3 regions of the Halobacillus litoralis genome follow, and region 1 is predicted to be linked to each of the others. Evidence: riboswitches for the same ligand, from Rfam matches in the RefSeq annotation. Region 1 holds a riboswitch; each other region holds the start of a gene.
The links. A riboswitch is a leader RNA that binds a small molecule or an ion and turns the genes downstream of it on or off. The one in region 1 is predicted to bind S-adenosylmethionine.

Region 1 (7,525 bases):
CGCTTCTATGGACTTTCCATCTGCGTAGTCTTCTTTTATCTTCCTATTCCTCTCCGATAATTCTCTTCTGATACCCGTGCGTGCCCCCCCCACTTTTCCCGGGCATTCCCGGATTTGGGCACATAAAGGGTCTCCCCTTGAATATATTTTTGTACTTCTTTCAACAACTCTATCGGTAAAGCATCTTTGGCATTCACATATTTCATTTTCCGCCAGCTCCTTATTTTTATGATCAATAAATAATAAGGGGCAAAGCCAAATGAATCATCGATCTTATGACGATATCAACGTTTGTTACCCCATGCAAAGAATCGCCATACATTCACAGGCTTTGCATGAGTTTCTCTCGTCTTCCCAACCGGGTAAGAAAGGATTTCCAAATCGTCCACCTCCGTCGATAGTTGATGATGCTGATTCAATGTCAATCATCTCAAAATATTCTGACTAAAACAATGTTTTAAAAAAAGACCCGCGATTGACCATGAGTAAATTTCACTTCAACCTCATAACTCGTTGAGGGAGATGGAATCATCCTAGAAGAACCCTCTTCTACTTCCGCCGGAAGAATACCAGGACCCTTTCAATAGTCCCTCCCTATGCATCAATAGGAAAGATGTACACGTGATACTTTAAATAAAGATCCAATCCCACATTTTCTGCAATTTTATTGGAAGGCGTATTACTCCCCTCACAATCCCAGTATGGAATCCATCCTTTCCTATCACATTCTTTCACAACCCTATAGGCTCCCTTCTGCCCTAATTTATTCCCCTGATGGTCCTCTAAGGTTTCAATATCCATTCCGTGCACATTTCCAGCTACAAATCCAGAAAAACATAAGCTTACAATCTTGTTATGGTAGAGAATACCGTACCCCGTCCCTTTTTGAAAAAATTCCATGGGAGAAGACCAGAATTCTAATATCTTTGAGTGTAAAAAATCTATGTTTTCAAGCGAATGATCCTGATTTTCAAAAACATCTTTGGTGATTTTAAATACTATGTAATCTTGTTTCATATCAGGTTCATTTTGATTGATATCCTGCCTTTTCTCCAACTTATACACATTCTGCTTTGTCTTCTGCATGTCACGATGTCCAAAGACCTTCTCAATGGTCTTCTCCCACCTGGGATGATGACCGATGGCTATAAAATTATGTACCTCCAGCTTCTTTGCTTCAGGAAATATGACTTGATTTAAAAAACCGTTGATATGGTCATTAAATGACTCATTTCCTTCATCTCCAATAAAGAAGAAACCATCATGGTTCCCCAGCCAGATCAGTCCTGTTTGAGGAGCATCGTTATCATCTACAAAAATCCGACCAGGATTATTCCCTTCTATGACCGCTTTAACTTCTAAATGTCCATCATCGTTTGTTAACTTTTCGCATTTGTAGAATTCAGCTTTATTAAGTTCACGGATCATTCTTCCCCCTCCTACTGTTTGCTTAATTCCGCCACAAACTTTTACAGCATTGATAAAATAAAGCTTTACTACCGGCAATGTCTAAGGTTTGATTGATCTGGTCTGGAGAAAGTTTCAATAAACCCTTTGAAGTTCCTATTATTTAACATATTCTATACTATTCTTCTGTTCGCTAATGTCCAATCCAGGGTGGTATTCCTCTACCAATTCCATAACCTCTTCAATTAAACCCTCTAACTCTTTCACACCGCTTGCCGGGTCCCCTATCCATGTTTTGTTCATACGAGCGTGGAGATTTTCCGGTTTGATTTCCATCCGTTCGATATTATTTTCCATCCATTTAAAAACAGGGTGGTGAACATACATACGATTCAGGCCAAACAAAACGCCAAACAATTTCATCTGCACTCCACACAGGACATCATAGAGCATCAACCAGTCCTGCCGTTTTAAGAGAGCTTCACGGTTATTCCAGCGATTACCCAGCCATAGATTTTCTGAAATCATACGTTCTGTAAGTTCTGAAGGATAGGCAGCCACCCTGTTCTTCCATTCAGAGATTTTCTCTTCCCCGCAGAGACTGACACCATCATGGATGGAAGCGATTATACATTGTTTGTCATAATCGGTATCGTGTTGATCCACCACATCGGAAACGAAGCGTTCTACTGTTTCAACCAAAAAGCTGCTGATCTCAAATTTAACACCGTCCCGAGTTAAGTAGGCTTCCGACCATTCTTCATCTTCATAAGCGTGATAGGACAGAATGGTGCCATTTATTTGTTCAATGGGAGATTTCCGTTCATGATCCGTTGGTGGAATTGACCATAAAATATGTAATTCAATATCTGAATGTTCATCTTGTAAGTTTTTAGACACAGAACCAGCAAGAAGAATGGCTTTAACCTTTGGGTTCTTTTCATACAAAGCTGCCATATCTATTGATTGTTTTAATAAATCCATTTTCAACCTCCAACTATTACTATGTTACATAACTTTTTCAACATATAAAAAGGCGATACCCAGCTCACCTATAGTTGTTCGAAATCAATATTTCACACCTGAATCAACGACCAATTGAGGCGGCGACGTTGTGAGCTTTGCGTTTACCCCAAACGGTACACCATAATTCGGCTGGCAATGACCAAAGTGAAATTTCTCAACAACAGGAAATGGAGAACCAGCGAAAAAACGGTGAAGCACTTTTTTCAACTCCGATTCTTCTTCTGTTTCCACTTGGAAATTCCCTAATACGACACCTTGCACGTCATCGAAGACACCCGCTTGTTGAAGATGAGTAAGCTTCAAATCAATAAGAAACGGTGGTTCTGCAACTTCCTCAAGTAGTAAGATGGCCCCTCTGGTATCTACTTGGTAAGGCGTGCCCAAACCGTTGGTGAGGAGTGTTAAATTCCCTCCCACTAAACGTCCTTCTCCCTTACCATGTGCGAGCGTGTTTAGAATTGACCGGTTAGAATCATAGGTCATAATCTCGCCTGTAAATAGAGATGAAAACGAGGCTGCTGTCTCTTCTGTTCTCTGTTCATCATTAAGATCTGAGGCCACCATCGGCCCGTGAAAAGTCACCAGACCACTAAAGTTGTAAATAGCATGAAGCAGATATGTGAGATCGCTGTACCCCCAGAATATTTTAGGGTGATTTTTTATCTTTTCGTAATCAATCATAGGGGCAATCTTTGCTGTGCCGAATCCTCCATTAGCGCAAAAAATTCCGCGGATCGTAGGATCATTAAAGGCCTCATGTAAATCAGCAAGTCGCTTTTGATCGACGGTTGTATGCTCTTCATCGGTTTGGAACACATGGCGTCCAATGATGACTTCAAGACCCATTTTTTCCAATACACGTATTCCCTGGCTTAAGTGCTCTCGATCCGGGGGTCCCGCCGGCGCAATAACTGCTACCCGATCCCCCTCTTGTAATGCACGGGGCTTAATCATAATATCCCTCCCTTTCATTTATTCCGGTTCAAGGAAATGTAACGACTATTAAGAGGATTATACCTTTCATAGGACTTGTACCGATTGAGTCTCGGCTGGAAGTTTGAAGCGCACGCTTCAAAAAGTATAAGAACTAGGAAGAAACTTACTCTCCTTCGTTGTAGTTCATCTCCATTTTTCTACTCTTTGTTGTCATCCCCATGGACCGATAAAATTCTATGGCAGCAGTATTCTTCTCAGATACTCCCAATTCCACACTATCGACCTTGAGGCTCCTTCCGAAATCAAAAACGTGGGCCGCTAGTTTTTTTCCGATCCCCTTGTTTCTATGCGTTTCAGAAACACACAAACTATTGATAGATAAAACCTTCCTCGCTTTGACAAAAGAATTCTCAGGTGTTTCATCTTCCTTAGTCACTACAACTCCCACGATCTCATTGCCTAAGGTAGCGACAAACATGTGCTGTTTGTTATCCATCACCTGACTTTCAAAGAACTCTTCCTCGACTGGAGTTGCATTCTCTTTGTACAAATCCGGTCTTACACGAACGTGGAATTCATGAACCTGCCTAAATAAAGGCAACAATGATTCATAATCGTGCTGCTCGGCTGTTCGAATAGATACATCCATTTCTTTCTCTCCCCTAGTCACTTTTTAATTGATCCTTTATTACCTTCCCTACTCATTCAACTTAGATATTTTTATTAGTCCGCTGTATTTTTGACAAAAGCTACGTTGGTGCCATCATCACTGATATTCTGGCTTGATAAGGTTGATAATGAAACATGCTCTTTTATACTTGGGTATCTTTTTCTAATGCCATTCATTATTCAAACGCCTAATCTTTACTGGTGTCGTTGAGGAATTAAACCATATGTATGGGAAGGTTGCTTTCGTTCATTTGCTTGCTCCTAAAAGATAGGACCTGTTTAAGTCTTCAAACCAAGATTACCATAAGTTTCTATTTTTGTGGAAAGAGCTGCAGGTACTTTCAAACAGAATCCCGAAACTTTTTCTGAAAATTCCATTGATTCTTACTTCATTTTCCTGTATTCTAAATCGCAAGCGAAATGATAAACATCTACTATTGATTTGAGGATACGCTTTACAACACGTATCCAACGGTTTTCCAAAACTATATAATTGCGAAACTTATCCAGAGAGGTGTAGGGACTGGCCCTTTGATACCTCAGCAACCAGCCAGAGCCATTGGCACGGTGCTAAATCCAGAAGGTAGTTGTTCTACCTTGAAGATAAGGAGACTCTTTAAACACAAAGGACCCCTTATCCAAGGAGGTCCTTTATTTTTTTAAGAAAATGATTTCCGAACAGAGTTGAACCAATGTCAGCTCATGCCTGGCAGAAAGTCAGCGTGTCCCTGTTAAAAGGGGGCTAGCTTTCTAATAAAAGACTCATACAAAATGGAAAGGTTGTGGAATGAAATGAAACGATCATTAGAACAGAGATTACAGGATGGACCCGTCATTTGTGGAGAAGGATACTTATTTGAGCTGGAGCGCCGCGGCTATTTACAGGCTGGATCCTTTGTTCCTGAAGTAGCCCTCGATAACCCACAGGCACTGAAACAGACGTACCGTGACTTTATGCACGCAGGCTCCGACGTCGTCTTAGCCTTTACCTATAACGGGCACCGCGAGAAAATGAGAATCATCGGCAAAGAGGAACTATTAGAGCCGCTTAACCGTCAGGCCATCCGCCTGGCTAAAGAAGTTGCTCAGGAGCACCCCGAGGAAGAAGCGCTCGTTGCCGGGAACATTTCCAACACGAACTTGTTCAACCCGGATGATCCTGAAGCTGTTGAAAAAACAAGAAGCATGTTTGCAGAGATGATCGGCTGGTGTAAGGAAGAAGGCGTAGATTTTGTAAATGGCGAGACCTTCTATTATTACGAAGAAGCGTTGATTGCTCTCGAAGAAATTCAAAAACATGACCTACCTGCCGTGATCACATTCGGTCTGATGGGAGAAAATATTCTGCGAGATGGCTACGAAGTGGAAGAAGCCTGCCGCTTATTAGAAGAAAAAGGCGCGCTTGTCGTCGGTATGAACTGCTTCCGCGGTCCAGCGACGATGCAGCCATATGTAGAAAAGATCCGACATACGGTAGACGGTTATGTAGGTGCCCTTCCCATTCCTTACCGCACGACGGAAGAACACCCTACCTTCTTCAACCTGCCGGACGGAGGCTGTGCCTGTACACTTCCAACGGAAACCACGTTCCCAACATCCCTGGATCCGCTCTACACGAACAGGTATGAACTTGCGGAGTGGGCCAAAGAAGCGCACAGCATTGGTGTGAACTACCTGGGACTCTGCTGTGGAGCTTCTCCTGCTATGCTTCGTGAAGTAGCAGAATCCGTCGGCCGCACAGCTGTAAACTCCAGGTATTCCCCGGATATGGAGAAACACTTCCTGTTCGGCAATGACGACACGCTGCAGGATCATATTACTTCTTATAAAACGAGAGCATAAGTAAACGGCCTGTCCGAAATATGGACAGGCCGTTTTCAACGTTTCATTCATTTAAGTTCAGGGCTCTACGCGGAATGACGGGTTATCCAGCATTCAGCTATCCATCTAAGTATGTATTAAACTACACGTTTGTGTAATGATGGGGTAAAAAGGGGATTATTTTTTAGTATGGGTAGAAGAAGAGGATTCGAGAGGACATCAACTTTGAAGAAAAAATAAGGATTGGAGTAGATCCTATCTATTTTAATCTCTTATTGATCCGATCCAATCCTTCTACTTTCGCTTTTTCTACATTCAATTCTCTTTTTAACAATACATTTTCCGCTGTCATTCCCGCTAATATAGAAACTCCGATAAGCGACCTTAATACCTCAGGCTCGGGGATAATATAGGTAACGGCGAAAACTGAAGCTGCCGCCCCGATAAGGAAATCTGCCATGAACCCTAAATAGATCCCCTTGGGCCGTTTTCTTTTTTTAGGGAAGATCAGCACCTTTCCATTTCTCATTAAATGAGAGACAATGCCTGTCATCCCCCCGATACACCCAGCAATAAGTATCGTATTCATAAGAAATTTTCCCCCTAGACTAAAAGAGCGGCAGTTGGTAGAAAGAAACTTAGAAACATACGCTACTATGCACTAAATCCTCAACCAAGCTCGCCGCTCCGTTTAAATCCGTTATTTTTTTAAATACAGGTATCCCACTATAATGAACACCGTAACTATAGTGTACACTATTATTATCAGAAAATAAATACTATTTTGCAAAATAATGTCTGCAATAACAACTTATACCAACCTAAACGTGGATTTTATTTAACCATTCATGGATCTGATCTTCATAATACCTGACTTCCTTCTTCGACGTAGAGTCAATCAATTCCTTTCTCAACCGTTGATACTCTTCCAATTGGCGTTTCGTAATGGACAGCTCATTGGTTGATTGAAGATTATCTAAGTACTGTTGGATTTCTACAAAATAATAACGGGTTTCCTCTATCGATTGTGCATTTTTAAAGGAATTCATGAGATCGTCATAGGTCTCTTTTTCATTCATCATATTCAATCATAGGCACCTCCTCTGAATTTTACTGAACGGGCGCATAGAAAAAAACAGATTCCTTTAAAAAAATAAACGGATTTTGACTTGTCCACTGATTTATACTTCATACCCATTATACAAGATTTTCTAACGGATTTTGTTAGTCCCTCATCATTTGTACAAATCTTTTTTCGCTCTTAGTTAAAGGGGATGAATTCAAATGAATAAAAAAAGTGCACTTCCTTAATAGAGAAATGCACCATGATACTATTGAATGTGTAAAAACTTTTTCTTAAACTTTCTTTAATTTATTCCTGCTTTTTTTCATATAACTTTAATGGGATATACGGAATCACTACGAATCCTTTTGGTCGAAAGGAATGAGTGAAGCATAAATACAAATAATACAAATATCTTATTGATTATGGTACGTTGGGAGTTTCCTGGACAGCCATCCGTCCAAACCGTTTATATACCCCATAAAATAATGAATCACTACGCCACTAAGAATTGCGATAATTAGCGTCCCCACACCTATTGCCCCTCCATAGAAACCAGCGATCAGAACGAGAACGATACTGATAATGGCTCTTGAGTAAGAA
Region 2 (7,525 bases), 790 kb from region 1:
ATCATTTAGTGCTTGTTATCAACTTTTTCCCACTAGCTGACGCCAAGGAAATGACCATGCAACAAACAAATTTCTACATTTTTCATGTGTATTATAACATGAAAAAATCAGGTGGCTAAACACACCTGATTTTTTCATTTCATCTTATTTATTATCTATGCAATTGACGGTCGACCTGGGCAAACATTTTCTGACTCTTTTCGAATTCACGTTGGCGTTTTTCCTCTACTTTCAAGCGTGTATCCAACTTTCTGCTGTACTCCGCATAACTCATGTTATGAGATTGGTGCATGGCTTTCTCCATATCAGCAGTGTAATTCAAGTTCAGATCGTCACTAATAACGAATCAATCCTTTCAGATTATTTACACAATTTAAAGTACCACAATTCTTATACCCAAATAAAACCTCTTGAAACTTTAAATTCATGCAAAACAAATCCTCTTCGTTAATGTAAGCGTTTACCCCGGGCGAGTATATAGAATACATTCGATTTCCTTGAATTTTCTAATTATTTAATTTAATTGACCGTAGTCGTCAAATCCATGTATGCATCCTGTACAAGTGTGACGGCCTGACTTAAAGCCGCTCCCCCTCCAAATGCAGCTGCAACACCACAAGCTTCCAATATTTCCTTTTCTGTTGCGCCCTGATCGACACAGCCTTTCGTGTGATAGATCATACAATACTCATCCTGTGCAACAATGCTGATTCCTAATGCCATCAATTGCTTCTCTTTTTTAGATAGTTCTCCAGCTTTAAAACATTCTTGTGTAAATTCATCGAACTTATGAGAAACTTCCGGCATGTGCTCTCTGAAGGCTCCCATTCCTTCTTTATAATCATGTAAATACGTTTGCGTCCACGTCATATTTTGCTCCTGCATATGAAAACCTCCCAATAAAAATAAGTGACTGCGGTTAGTATAAACCGCAGTCACCCATTTTATCCGTTATTCAGCATCACTTGATACCGGCACAACAGCACCGTCATATTCTTCTTTTATGAAGTTCACGATCTCTTCAGAACGAAGAACTTCTACAAGTGTATTCAATGCTTCATTGTCTTTATCTTCACTATTAGCAGCAACAACGTTCACGTAAGGAGAATCAGATTCCTCCAGAATAATTGAATCTTCGCTAGGAGACAGTCCCGCTTCAATGGCATAGTTCGTATTGATCGCTACAAGCACGTCTTCTTCACGTTGATAAACTTGTGGAAGGTTAGCTGCATCTACTCCTGTATCGAATTCGATGTTTTTAGGATTTTCTACAATATCCTGTACGGTAGCATCTACTTTTTCAACGCTTTCATCCAATTTAATCAGTCCCTCTTTTTCTAAGAGCGATAGAATTCGACCGTGAGTGGAGACCGAACGACTCATTACTAGTGTCGTACCTTCTTCAACGTCTTCCAGGCTTTCATACTTTTGAGAATAAACTCCGATAGGCTCAATATGGATACCCCCAAGGTTGGCAAAGTCATACCCTTTCTCTTCCTCTTGGATCTCCATATAAGGGATCGTTTGGAAATAGTTCGCGTCAATACGGCCTTCATCTAAGTCTTGGTTCGGTAAAATGTAATCCTGATATTCTTCAATCTCTAACGTAATGCCCTCTTCTTCAAGCAAAGGTTTTGCTTTTTCAAGGACTTCAGCATGAGGAACACTGGTAGCTCCTACCTTTATCTCTTTGGTTCCACCTTCTTCACCTTCAGATCCTGATGTATTTTCATCCTCACTCGATGATCCGCAAGCTGCGAGAACAACGATAAGCAAAGCAGCAATTAAACTTGTCCAGATTTTTTTCATTTTCATTCTCTCCCTTTTATTTTTTATCTTTTATCCAATTTCCGTGAGATGGCATCTCCGATGAATTGGAATATAAACACAATGAATATGATTAAGATGGTACAAATGAATACAACATCAAAGTTACTTCTTTGGAACCCGTAGAAATAGGCAAAATCTCCAAGACCACCAGATCCGATTGCACCGGCTACTGCGGTATATCCAATTAATGCGATAGCTGTTACGGTAATCCCTGATATTAGAGCTGGCATCGATTCTGGAAGCAATACTTTGAAAATGATGGTGGAATACTTCGCCCCCATTGATTTTGCTGCTTCCACGACACCTTTATCAACTTCTTTCAAAGCAATTTCCACCAGACGGGCATAAAATGGCGCCCCCCCAATAATCAGTGCAGGTAATGCTGCTTGCGGTCCTCGAATGGTCCCCAACAGAAAATCAGTAAACGGGAACAATAACAATATAAGAATGATAAAAGGGATCGCTCTAAATACGTTAACGATGGAAGCAGTGATCCAATTCAACGTTTTATTTGACCAAATCCCACCGGGCCCAGTCAAGTAAAGGAGGAGCCCCAAAAGCAAACCTAAAACGAATGTCCCAGCGACAGAAACCAGCGTCATATAAAGGGTTTCGTTTGTAGCTGTAATCATGTCTTCCATTCTTACGTTCGGAAACCATTGATTAAACATGTGGATTCACCTCCACTTCTACAGATGTTGATTCAATATATTCAATGGCACGTTGGACTTCTGTTTGATCTCCGTCAAACTGAACAAACATTGTCCCATACGCCCCCTTCTGTGTCTGGGTAATCTTTCCATGAAGAATATTGACATCCACTTCAAACTTCCTTGATAAATCACTAATTAATGCCTGATTTGTACTTTCTCCCACAAAGTGAAGACGTATGATTTCTCCGGACCGATAATTATCTTTGATCACCTGCAGGGACGTCTCTTTTTCCGGGTCCCCCATTACTTGATCCACAAACTTCTTCGTAACCGGTTTTTGAGGATGAAGAAAGACATCCAGCACTTCTCCTTGTTCAACAATCTTTCCATCTTCCATAACCGCCACCTGATGACAAATTTTGCGAATGACGTGCATTTCATGTGTAATGAGAACAATCGTAAGTCCGAGCTTTTCGTTGATATCCACCAGAAGATCAAGAATCGAATCCGTCGTCTCAGGGTCCAACGCGGATGTGGCTTCATCACATAAAAGAACTTTAGGGTTGTTTGCGAGCGCTCTGGCTATTCCCACTCTTTGCTTCTGTCCACCGCTCAATTGGGATGGATAAGAACCCCCTCGGCCTTTTAACCCCACCAATTCTATCAATTCATCGACACGTTTTTGCCTTTCTGCTTTTGGGATCCCTGCAATTTCTAAAGGAAAAGCGATGTTATCATGAACGGTTCGTGACCAGAGCAAATTGAAATGCTGGAAGATCATTCCGATTTCTTGTCTGGCCAACCTTAATTTCCCTTTGCTTAAAGACGTAAGTTCCTGTTCATCGACAAGAACACTTCCTTCTGTGGGATCTTCCAACCGGTTCAGTAAACGAATGAATGTACTTTTACCGGCCCCACTATAGCCGATGACCCCATAAATTTCTCCTTTGTTAATATTAAGACTTAAATCATCCACTGCGCGTACATCCTGATCTTTCGTGTGGAATATCTTAGATAGTCCTTTAATTTTAATCATGCTGTTTCCCTCCACTTCCAAAAAAAACGCCATTCTGTCTTGAGAACAGAATGGCGTTTTTATTCATACCTAAAAATCTGTTCTCTCATCTGTCAAAGCTTTATACTTTGCAGGATTTGGCACCTGAGCAAAACAGTATTGCCGGTTGCCGGGCATCATCGGGCCAGTCCCTCCGCCACTCTGGATAAGAGATTTTAATCTATTAATTTATTATTGCTTTAACTCGTTTAAGTAGTACAAAGAGGATTTTAGCACCGTACGAATTTTGTGTCAACTCATAAACAGATTGTTCAGAAAAATAAAATCCACATGCACTAAAAAAATCCTTACATCATCCACACAAAACATCCAATACTCCATCAATTTAAACAATAAAAAAATCCCTTCTTTAATAGAAGAGATTTGTCGTTTTTACATTTCTCATCTATCAAAGTCATAAGACTTCGCAGGAATTAGCACCGTGCAGTGTACCTGCCGGTTGCCGGGCATCGTAGGGCCAGTCCCTCCGCCACTCTGGATAAGTGAAGATGTCGATATGAAATTAATAATTATGTTAGCATGGGGAATAGATGAGCGTCAATCCATAACCTTCGATAAATAAAAGGAGAATGACCTTGAGTAAACAAGCCCCTTTATTTGAACTACCTTATATTAACGACCACTCTTCTATTTATAAACTTGAGGAAGACTTAGGGAAAGTTATTGTCTTGACCTTTTGGGCTTCATGGTGTCCCGATTGTGGAAAAGACTTACCTATGAAAGAACAACTGTACAAAACGATGGACCATGACAAAGTAAAAATGATGACGATCAATGTAACTGGAAGGGAGCGGAATATAGAGGAAAGCATTGAATTCAACGAAAAGTTTTTAACACAACCTACTCTTTCTGATGATGGATGCTCCGTTTATGACCTCTACAATTGTCATGGTGTTCCTTCCACCATCATCATTGATCAACAAGGAGATATCCATGCTAATTTTGGCGATCAGGCCTCTTTTTTAGATATTGTTAGCAAATTAGGAGAAATCGTATAATTCTCATAAAAAAGAGAGCCAAGGCGTTGCAACGCCTTGGCTCTCTTTTTTATTATTGAATAACTTCCACATCTCACTTAAGTATTAAAGAGAATTTTTCAATTCTACACTAGCGGTCATTTCCTGGGAAATATAAACACTATTCAACAAAATTGACTACTTTCTCATACATATAGGAAACAGAGTGAAACGCATAAATCTTTTCTTCTACCTCTCCTCCACTGGTCACTAGAAGACACGGAACACTTTTTATCTTATAATGCTGCATCCACTCGGGGTGTAGAGAAGCATTCATTTCCATAAAAACTTCTCTATTAAAAACAGCTTCAAGTGTTGTAAGCATTTGACGTGCTAAATGACAAGTTGCACAAAAAGGGCTGTGAACGAATATGAGGGTCCTTTGTGGAGTATTGAAGAGCTTCTTTACTTCTGTTGTTTTTATTTCCTGCAAAAGTCTTCCTCCTAAATTAAATAGATCGACTTTACATTGAAATGTCTACTAAGTAAGGCTCTTGCCAATTCAGGTTCCGGGGTAGCTGCCACTTCCCTGAAAGCCTTATCTATATAGATATGCTCGGCGTGAGGAAGCTCTTCAGTCAATTGTTTTCTTAATTTGTAGCCAGAGTCATCTTCATCTACTAAAATATACACTGTTCGATCATCTAAGTTATGATCAAATATCATTTCTTCCATGCGCTCGATTCCTAAAGTACCATGGGTGCAGATGATTTCAATCTCTTCATCAAGAACTTTATTCAATTTCTTCTTGTCCGTGATTCCTTCAACAATGACGATTCGTTCTCCATCCATCTTCATCACCTACTATATAGAAACAGACCATGCCAATCAGGCATGGTCTGAACATGATTAAGATCAAACGCGATCATGTCAGACAAGGTTTCTTAAAGCCCTGCCTGTCCAATGCACTTTTATTAGTCTTCATCGATCATGGCTTCATATTCTTCCGGAGTCATTAAGTCGTTGATTTGAGAGTTGTTACTTGGTTCAACAACAACCATCCATGCTTTATCGTAAGGGGATTCATTTACAAACTCCGGACTGTCTTCCAGGTCTTCGTTTACTTCTACAACTGTACCACTAAGAGGGGCATAAAGTTCAGAAACTGTCTTGACAGATTCTACGCTGCCAAATGGCTCATCCGCTTCTAGTTCATCCCCAACTTCAGGAAGTTCTACGAATACGATATCTCCAAGTTCTGATTGCGCAAATTCAGTAATGCCGACTCTAACCTTCTCCCCTTCTTCTTTCACCCATTCGTGTTCTTCAGAATAACGCAGATCTTTAGGTACGCTCATTTTAATTACCTCCAAAAAAATAATTATAGTTTAAAAACTAATATAAACATAAAAGCTATAGGCTTCTATTCCCAATAATGTGCTCACTGAGCCCAAACGTTTTCAAACTCTTCCTGCTTGAACCCTACCGTTGTTTTTTCACCATCAGTAAGGATGGGCCGCTTAATCAGCATCCCATCAGATGCAAGCCACTCCATCATTTCGGCTTCCTCTGCTTCTTTTAGCTTTTCCTTCATATTCAGTTCTCTATACTTTTTCCCACTAGTGTTAAAGAATTTCTTTACAGGCTTGTCACTAGTAGCAACAAAGCTTCTCAACTGTTCTTCTGAGGGGGTATTATCGACAATATGTACAGATTCGTAGTCAATCCCTTCCTCATCCAACCACTTTTTAGCTTTTTTACATGTACCGCAATTCGGGTACCAATAGAAGGTTAAAGACATCTACACACCCTCCTTCATTCTTATTGTCTAATATTTTATCATAACGAAGGTAAAGATTTCATTTATTTCTAAGATTGTCTTCATATTCACCCAAAGCTCTTCCATAATCGCTTTGTTGAAGACTCAGTTTCGAGATGTTTTCAGGCTTCGTTGCCCTGGTTGAGCGTTAGGGGTGGCTGGGAAGCTACTCGCTTTCCTGTGGGGGAGCGCCGAGCTTCCTCGGACTACGTCCTGCGGGATCTCGCCTATCTCCTTCTCCCACGGGAGTCTCGCAGCTTCCCAACCACCCCATCTCATTGAAGGAAAAACGAACCCCTGTATCGAGAAGTATGGCTCCCACTCGTCTCTCCTAAGCAGGCATAAAGCGCTCTGTATCAAGCATTTACGTTCTAAATGCCCACTAGGATGAGTTGATATTATCCACTTCCCTCACGATACAAGCTGATTTTTCCAGTAGTGGTTTCGAGAATTTTCCACGATAAAGGGGCGGAGGGGAATGGCGAGACTCCTGCGGGAAAAAAGTGCATGGTGAGACCCCACAGGACGCAGTCCGAGGAGGCTCACCGCGCTCCCGCGGAAAGCGAGTTATTCCCCGCAGTCCCACCCACTCAATAAAAGTCTCGAAACTAAGTCTTCAAGTATCCTGCCATATTGTTTAAGAAGAGGGAAAAACAAAGGCCTGCACCTTCGCGTTTTCGAAAGTGCAGGCCCTGTATCACATTCAATCAAAAAGTTTAGACCGTGTATTTTTCGGCTTCGATCAATGTTTTGGCGATTTCACGCTTCTTAGGAATAACATTCGTCGGTGTATGGCGTGTCAGTTTACGCAGGGCACCGAGCATCATTCTTAAGGAATCCCCGGACTCCGCTGCAATTAATGTTTCTTTCGCATGTCCTTCAATACGGTTAAAGGCTTCCTGCACATACACTTGCGTATAAAGAAGTTTTTGTTTGTTCTTCTCTTCTCCTGATTTGTTGATCGCTTTTTCAGTACGAAGAACGGCAGATTCCATGTTATAAATCTCGCCTACCATATCAGCGATATTTACAAGGAGTTCTTGTTCATTTTCCAGTTTTTCTCCGTATTTCTGTGCGGCAAGACCTGCGGAAAGGAGGCCAATCTTCTTCGCATTTTTCAGCAAATATTTCTCTTGTTCCAGTACTTCTACACCTGGTTCTTCCGGCATCATCATCATGATTTCTTCTTGAA
Region 3 (7,525 bases), 1.8 Mb from region 1:
CCATTATTTCATCAGTCTGGCTGAAGAGTCTGGGATGATTATAGAAATCGGGGAATGGGTGTTGAAGGAAGCCTGTCAACAAACAAAAAGGTGGCAGGTGGAAGATCATAGACCGGATTTAAAAATTTCGGTGAACTTGTCTGCTCAGCAGTTTAAGGATCTGAATCTTCCAAGGAAAGTTCTTAAAGCCCTCAAAGATTCAGGGCTTCCTCCTGACAGCTTGATCCTGGAAATTACGGAAACGATGGTCCTTCAAGATTTCGACCGTAGCACAGACACATTGAACGGTTTGCGGGAAAAAGGGATCAAAATTCATTTGGATGACTTTGGTGTCGGTTTTTCTTCCCTCAGTTATTTGAACCGTCTGCCTGTAGATGCGATAAAAATCGATCGATCATTCATCAATCAAATTGGTGACCGAGGGGAAGAGGTGCCAATCGTTAATGCCATCATCAGTATGGCGAAAAGTCTTGGCCTGCAAGTCATTGCTGAAGGTGTGGAAACAAGTGAACATATTGCATACCTAAAACAAAAAGGCTGCTATGAATATCAAGGCTATTACTTCAGTAAACCTGTTCCGGCGAGTCTTGTGAGTAACTAATAAGGAGGCAGAGGTATATTCTTTTCGCTTCCTGCTTTTTTGTTATTATTTAGTGGAATCACCTACTTCCATAGAGTAAGCAAGGAGAAGAAAAATTGGAGAAGTTTAGGGGTTGGAATCATTGCTACTACAATCATTCTCGAGTCTTCATCGTTATCCGTGGATTTTTTGATGGTATAAATCAAGGATTCTAATATTAGCAATATCCACAACAGGGGTTGTTTCGGGCTCAGAGTGACACGCTCTGAGCTATTTTTGTTCTATGAGGTCATTTTTGGAGGAGGGAATACGTATGGCAGAAATGTTAACGATTTTTGATGAACATGAGCGTCCGATTGGAATTAAGGAAAGGGAGCGAGTACATAAGGACGGGGATTGGCACGAAACGTTCCATTGTTGGATGTTCCACAAGGAAGCTGAAACGACCCATGTATTGCTTCAACAAAGAGCGGATCACAAGAAAGACTTCCCGAGTTTGCTTGATATTACCGCTGCGGGACATATAGAAGCGGGAGAGGATGTGCTTTGGGCTGGTGTCAGGGAAATTGAGGAAGAAGTCGGTTTGACGGTGGTGCCTGACGATTTAATCCACCAAGGTGATTATAAGGAAGAACTGAAGGAAGGGGCGTCTCTCATAGACAGGGAGATCTGCCGCATTTATCTTCTTCCTTGGACCAAAGACATGGTCTTTAAAATCGGAGAAGAGGTGAAGGACATCATTTCTGTGTCACTGGCTGATATGGAAAGTTTGACGGATAAACAACAAATCGTGAAGGGGGTCTCTATTCTTAGTGGTGATGAGAAAGTAGTGACTCATAAAAATCTTGTCCCTCATGAGAAAGGATACGAGCGGTACATTTTTCAAGCCATCCGTGAATATGTCGCAAAACTTTGACAATATTCCAGCTTGTTCTATATAATTTCTGATTAAGTGATAGAGAGAGGAGACGAACGATGACGAATACATCTTTTGATACGAAAATCGTGCACCATAAGGCGGATCAACGTCTTGTCCCGAATAGCAAGAGTACACCGATTTACCAGACGTCCGCTTTTACATTTAAAGATTTAGATCACTTGGAAAGTTATTATGAGGGAAACAGCCCATATTTATATACACGAGAGAGGAACCCCAATACAGATGAACTTGCGGGTACCGTTGCGGAATTGGAAGAAGCACCAGCCGGAGTGGCGTCTTCATCCGGAATGTCAGCCATCCTTGCAGGCATCCTTGCAGTGGCAAAGCCTGGGGATCATATCGTTGCCGCAGAGGATGTTTATGGAGGTTCACACAAGCTGATCACTAAAGAGCTGGCCACGTTCGGTATTGATGTAACGATGGTTTCTTTTTCAAATCTGGAAGAGGTTTCAGAGGCGATCACCCCTGAAACGAAACTTCTCTATACGGAATCGATCTCAAATCCTTTTTTACGGGTGGAAGATTTAGAAGGATTAGTCGCTCTTGCCCGTAAAAAGAATGTGAAGACGATGGTTGATAATACATTCGCCACCCCATACTTATTGCAGCCCTACACGCATGGTGTCGATCTTGTCGTCCATAGTGGGACGAAGTATATTGGAGGTCACAGTGACGTAACGTGCGGGGTGTTGGTCGGCAAGGAGGAATTGGTTCAGGCGGCTACCCAGAAGATTGTCACGTTTGGTGCGAATCTCAGTCCGTTTGAAGCATGGCTTACTCAACGCGGAGCCAAAACTTTAGGTCTTAGGATGAATAAACAATCTTATAATGCAAAACAAGTAGCAACAGCCCTTGAAAATCATCATGCGGTCCGCACGGTCTATTATCCTGAAAAGGTTTCGGAAAGAGGGAATGGAGCTATTGTGACCATCGAGCTTAATGATTCGATTGACATAGAGGCGTTTTTCCGGTCGCTCGGATGGGTGAAGATTGCTCCTACGCTCGCGGGAGTAGAAACGACGGTTTCTTATCCTATTCGTACGTCTCATCGTGCGTTATCGAATGCTGAACGTGAGAATATCGGCATCAATGATTATGTGATTCGATTGTCTATCGGGATTGAAGACCATGAAGATATTATAGAGCAGCTGACAAAAGCAATCACAGAATCGGAGAATTAAATTTTCTAAAATGATTGACTTTTCTGATTGTTGTTCGTTATAATTCTCAACATAATCAATCAACTGCATACCACTCTTATCAAGAGAGGCTGAGGGAATAGGCCCTGTGAAGCCCGGCAACCTTCAAACATCGGTTTGAAAAGGTGCCACGTCCTACAGATCATGACGATCTGACAGATAAGAGGAGGAATTGAAATGACAAACCCTCTTCTTATTTGGAAGAGGGTTTTTTGCTGTTCAGAAAAAGATCCATGGACGATTCGTACAATTAAAGCCAACTATCTCTATAAGAATAGATAACTTTTTGAGGAGGAAGTAATCATGACGAATTCATTTGAAAGCTATGATGTAGATACGATTTCTTTACACGGAGGACAGTCGCCGGATCCGACAACAGGTTCTCGTGCTGTGCCGATTTACCAAACGACCTCCTATGTCTTTCATGACACAGAACATGCCCAGAGCCTTTTTTCACTTGATGAGCCTGGAAATATTTATTCGCGAATTGGAAATCCGACCGTGGATGTTTTTGAAAAAAGGATGGCCCTCTTGGAAGGTGGGGTTGCTTCTGTTGCGACGGCTTCCGGGATGTCGGCCATTGCTTTATCTATTTTGAACATTGCAGGGTCCGGGGATGAAGTGGTTGCCGCAGCGAACCTTTATGGTGGAACTTACAATTTATTTGCTAACACTTTACCGCGATATGGCATTAAGGTTCATTTTGTCGACCCAGAGGATCCTGAAAACTTCCGCAAAGCCATTACAGACCGAACAAAAGCGGTCTTCGCTGAAACGATCGGAAACCCAAGCCTTCACGTGCTGGATATTGAAAAAGTAGCGGCTGTTGCTCATGATCATGACCTTCCCCTTCTGATCGACAATACATTCGCTACCCCTTATACTTGCCGGCCCATTGAGCACGGAGCCGACATCGTCATTCACTCCGCAACGAAATGGATTGGTGGCCACGGGACGGCCATCGGAGGAGTTGTTGTAGACGGAGGACAATTCAATTGGGGGAACGGCAAGTATCCGGTTTTCACAGAGCCTGATAGCAGTTATAACGGAATCGTTTACACCGCAGACTTCGGGACGCTTGCTTATATTACGAAGCTGCGTGTCCAGTTGCTTCGTGATTTTGGTTCGTGTTTGAGCCCACAGAATGCTTTCTTGTTATTGCAAGGGTTGGAGACGCTGCACTTACGTGTTGCCCGGCATGGAGACAACGCCCATGAAATTGCGGAATACTTACAAGGTCATCCTGATGTGGAATGGGTTTCGTATCCGGGGTTGTCCTCACATCCCGCTCATGAACTAGCCAACCGTTACCTTAATGGAGGATATGGTTCGATTGTTAACTTTGGTATTAAAGGCGGACGGGAATCCGGGAGAAAAGTGATCAATAATGTATCGCTCTGGTCTCATGTAGCAAACGTCGGTGATGCGAAATCATTGATCATCCATCCCGCTTCCACGACACACCAGCAATTATCTGTCGAAGATCTTGCTGCCAGTGGGGTGACAGAGGAATTGATCCGCTTATCCATAGGACTTGAGTCGAGCAAAGATTTGATCAACGACCTTGATCGTGCCATTGCGAAAGCAACAGGAAGAGAAACGGAACAAACAGCGATTACTGAAAATGATGAAGGTGTGATCAAGTGGGCCTTGAGTTCCTCTAAAACCCAAGAAGGTGGGGGAACGCGTCCGAAACGTTTGGCGGTTGTAGGGTTGAGTGGAAAGCCTTCACGTCCAAGCCATCGTCTAGCAAGAAAAATGCAGAGGATGGGATACCAAATCGTCCCCGTAAATCCAAGAGAAACAGAAGTCCTTGGAGAAAAAGCGTATCCAGACCTTAAATCGATTCCATTTAAAATTGATGTCGTTCAAGTGTTCCGCAGTCCGGAAGCTGCCATTGAGATTGCTAAGGAAGCAGCAGGTATCCGGCCGGACGTTTTTTGGCTGCAAGAAGGTGTCATCGCACCGAAGGCGGCCCAAATCGCAAGTGAAGCAGGGCTTGAAGTCGTTCATAACCGGTGTACGTACAAAGAGGCCCAGCGGTTGCGGGGATCCATCGATACGTATGCGTGTGAAATTTAATAAGCAAAAGAGCTCATTGTTATAGGGAGTTAGTTTTGCGGGGAAATAGAAGAAGCAGGAAGGTAGCTGATTCTTTATAAAAAACGGCCGTCAAACTGGTGGCCGTTTTTTTATGCAACCGGATAATAGTATATGCATGGACATATGGGAATTCATGAATATGTAATAAATTCTAAACATTCTCATAATCTAGCAATAACTATGGATCACGCGGTTTCAAAGGCTATTGAAAGTTATGCAGCACCATTTGGTACATCGTTGTATATGAAACTACCAGCAAATTCTATTCAATTTTCAATCACTCTATGATATAATTTATAAAGCACATGAACACCTGTGTTGGCTGCAACCATCTTTGTTGAGCCTGTAACACATTCACAACAAGGCTCAAAGGTACCGAATCCTATATTGTAAGTAAGTCTTTTTTTAATGCTTTTTTGGACATGGATGGGAACATGTCGTCTTTTAATTTTTTCACTTTTTAAACAAAATAATAAGTAAGCGCATTCATAATATTGTAGGAGGTTACTGCATGAAACTAACAACCAAGATTTTTATAGGTTTGTTTCTTGGTGCTGTTGTAGGCTTGGGTCTGCATTTAGCTGCACCGGATCTTTTCAGTACGTTAGATGCTTTTGTTTTTGGTCCTTTAGGTACGGTATTCTTAAATCTTATTAAAATGCTAGTTGTACCAATCGTGTTCTTCTCTATCACCCTAGGTACCGCTTCTCTTGGTGACCCTAAGAAATTAGGTAGAATCGGTGGGAAAACCATTGCGTTTTTCCTTGTTACAACGACGATTGCGATCAGTATCGCTATTTCCCTTGCGTACGTTTTCCAGCCTGGGAATATTGACATCAATCCTGCTGGTGCAGAGTATGAAGCTCAGGAAGCACCTGGCGTCGTTGAAACATTTACAAACATTATCCCAACGAACCCTATCCGGCAATGACGGAAGGGAACATGCTTCAAATTATTGCCTTTGCTATCTTCATCGGTTTCGCACTTGCGATGCTTGGTAAGAAGACAGAAGGGATTTACAAGCTTGTCGAACAAGGGAATGAAATCATGATGTTCCTTGTGAATTTGATCATGCGCTTTGCTCCATATGGTGCCTTCGGTCTACTTGCTTCCGCAATCGGAACGATGGGAATCGACGGCATGAAAGGGATGGCTATGTACATGTTCGTCGTTATCCTCGGATTAATCATCCATGGAGTCGTGACGTATGGCTCTGCTGTCGCTTTCCTTGGTAAAATGAATCCAATCAAGTTCGTCAAAGGGTTCTTCCCTGCGATGACGGTCGGTTTCAGTACATCAAGCAGTAGTTCAACACTACCGATTTCCATGAAAACAGCTCAGGAAAACTTGAATGTTCCGAAGCCTGTCAGTAGTTTTGTCCAGCCTTTGGGTGCAACCATCAACATGGATGGTACAGCCATCATGCAGGGTGTAGCAACAATTTTCATTGCACAAGTTTACGGTTCTGACCTTTCTTTTGCGCAACTGGTCATGGTTGTCCTAACAGCGGTTCTTGCAAGTATCGGTACCGCAGGAGTTCCTAGTGTAGGGCTGATCATGCTTGCGATGGTTCTTAACCAAGTGTCCCTGCCAGTCGAAGGGATTGCGCTCATCATCGGTATCGACCGTCTGCTTGATATGCTACGTACATCCTTGAACATTACGGGAGACGCAGCATGTGCCGTCGTAGTCGCTGAATCAGAACGGAAATACGGCATCGATGAAGATGCCAAACGTATGGAAGCATAAAGCATAATGAACAAAAGTGCAACCTTTTTGGTTGCACTTTTTTATTTATATAAATCCATCTCTCCAAATAACCCATTTTCTTATATATGTTATTAAACTAAATGGCAGGACTCTTGAAGAATCAGTTTCGAGACTGTTGTTGAGTGGATAGGGACTGCGGGGAATAGCTCGCTTTCCGCGGGAGCGCGGTGAGCCTCCTCGGACTGCGTCCTGTGGGGTCTCACCCTGCACTTTTTTCCCGCAGGAGTCTCGCCATTCCCCTCCGCCACTTTTCCATATCAGTGTCTCGAAACCACTTCCCGAAAAATTAGCTATTTAGTTTGATGGGATAAGGATAAAACTCCTATGCTCAGGTATTAGAATCCTGAAAGCTTGATACAGAGCGTTTTATTCTTTTAACAATCGGGATTGTTTGTGAAAGGGTGGGGAATAAAATTATGATGAGTCCGGCTGCCTTTTAAAGCAGTCGGATTTTTTATGGGAAGCAAACGAATTTGTTGTCTGGACACAAAGGGTTTCGTATGAGGAAGGAGAATATTAGTAACGAAGAATAGGAGAGGGGTGACGTGTATCCGAGGCCTCTGATGGGTATAGTAACAGATAGATAACTTGGAAGAGGTGATACGATGTTTTATTCAGTGACATTACAAAAAATAATCTTTCTAACGGGAATCGGTATCATTATTGGTGCGATCATCGGATTTTCGTCTGTTCTAGGGTTCGGTCTTGATGGTTCTGTTTTCGTCCTTTCTATGTTCTTGAGTATCATCAGTGTTTATGCGACGGCTATGTACGCTGAACTCTATCATATCCGAGAAGCCATCAATAAACAAAACAAGAATTTTTAAGGGAAATCATAGAAAAAACTGAATAATAGAATGGTTATGTATAAGGCGCCTACAATCGCCATGGTCCAATACGTGGATTTTGTGATTTTTTTGAAGATCACAAAAA

Region 2: another riboswitch for S-adenosylmethionine. It lies ahead of LC065_RS09655 (methionine ABC transporter ATP-binding protein); the one in region 1 lies ahead of LC065_RS13805 (homocysteine S-methyltransferase family protein).
Region 3: another riboswitch for S-adenosylmethionine. It lies ahead of LC065_RS03070 (PLP-dependent aspartate aminotransferase family protein); the one in region 1 lies ahead of LC065_RS13805 (homocysteine S-methyltransferase family protein).

What each region holds. Positions count from the first base shown of each region.
Region 1 covers NZ_CP129016.1:2,706,676-2,714,200, reverse strand. Annotated here, with positions in the region: gene LC065_RS20530 (hypothetical protein) at 36-206, opposite strand; gene LC065_RS13825 (GNAT family N-acetyltransferase) at 595-1,428, opposite strand; gene LC065_RS13820 (DUF4037 domain-containing protein) at 1,567-2,391, opposite strand; gene LC065_RS13815 (S66 peptidase family protein) at 2,476-3,387, opposite strand; gene LC065_RS13810 (GNAT family N-acetyltransferase) at 3,533-4,018, opposite strand; SAM riboswitch class I at 4,538-4,648, shown strand; gene LC065_RS13805 (homocysteine S-methyltransferase family protein) at 4,831-5,880, shown strand; gene LC065_RS13800 (DUF4257 domain-containing protein) at 6,119-6,448, opposite strand; gene LC065_RS13795 (hypothetical protein) at 6,681-6,947, opposite strand; gene LC065_RS13790 (YczE/YyaS/YitT family protein) at 7,339-7,525, opposite strand, start outside.
Region 2 covers NZ_CP129016.1:1,917,481-1,925,005, reverse strand. Annotated here, with positions in the region: gene LC065_RS09675 (YuzK family famiily protein) at 152-292, opposite strand; gene LC065_RS09670 (carboxymuconolactone decarboxylase family protein) at 520-885, opposite strand; gene LC065_RS09665 (MetQ/NlpA family ABC transporter substrate-binding protein) at 952-1,809, opposite strand; gene LC065_RS09660 (methionine ABC transporter permease) at 1,833-2,501, opposite strand; gene LC065_RS09655 (methionine ABC transporter ATP-binding protein) at 2,494-3,519, opposite strand; SAM riboswitch class I at 3,602-3,710, opposite strand; SAM riboswitch class I at 3,937-4,043, opposite strand; gene LC065_RS09650 (TlpA family protein disulfide reductase) at 4,134-4,556, shown strand; gene LC065_RS09645 (thioredoxin family protein) at 4,696-5,007, opposite strand; gene LC065_RS09640 (toprim domain-containing protein) at 5,019-5,366, opposite strand; gene gcvH (glycine cleavage system protein GcvH) at 5,489-5,872, opposite strand; gene LC065_RS09630 (arsenate reductase family protein) at 5,956-6,315, opposite strand; gene LC065_RS09625 (acyl-CoA dehydrogenase family protein) at 7,050-7,525, opposite strand, start outside.
Region 3 covers NZ_CP129016.1:583,166-590,690, reverse strand. Annotated here, with positions in the region: gene LC065_RS03085 (bifunctional diguanylate cyclase/phosphodiesterase) at 1-601, shown strand, start outside; gene LC065_RS03080 (NUDIX hydrolase) at 894-1,496, shown strand; gene LC065_RS03075 (trans-sulfuration enzyme family protein) at 1,556-2,701, shown strand; SAM riboswitch class I at 2,775-2,885, shown strand; gene LC065_RS03070 (PLP-dependent aspartate aminotransferase family protein) at 3,023-4,801, shown strand; partial or broken gene LC065_RS03065 (dicarboxylate/amino acid:cation symporter) at 5,334-6,571, shown strand; gene LC065_RS03060 (hypothetical protein) at 7,198-7,419, shown strand; gene LC065_RS03055 (hypothetical protein) at 7,416-7,525, opposite strand, start outside.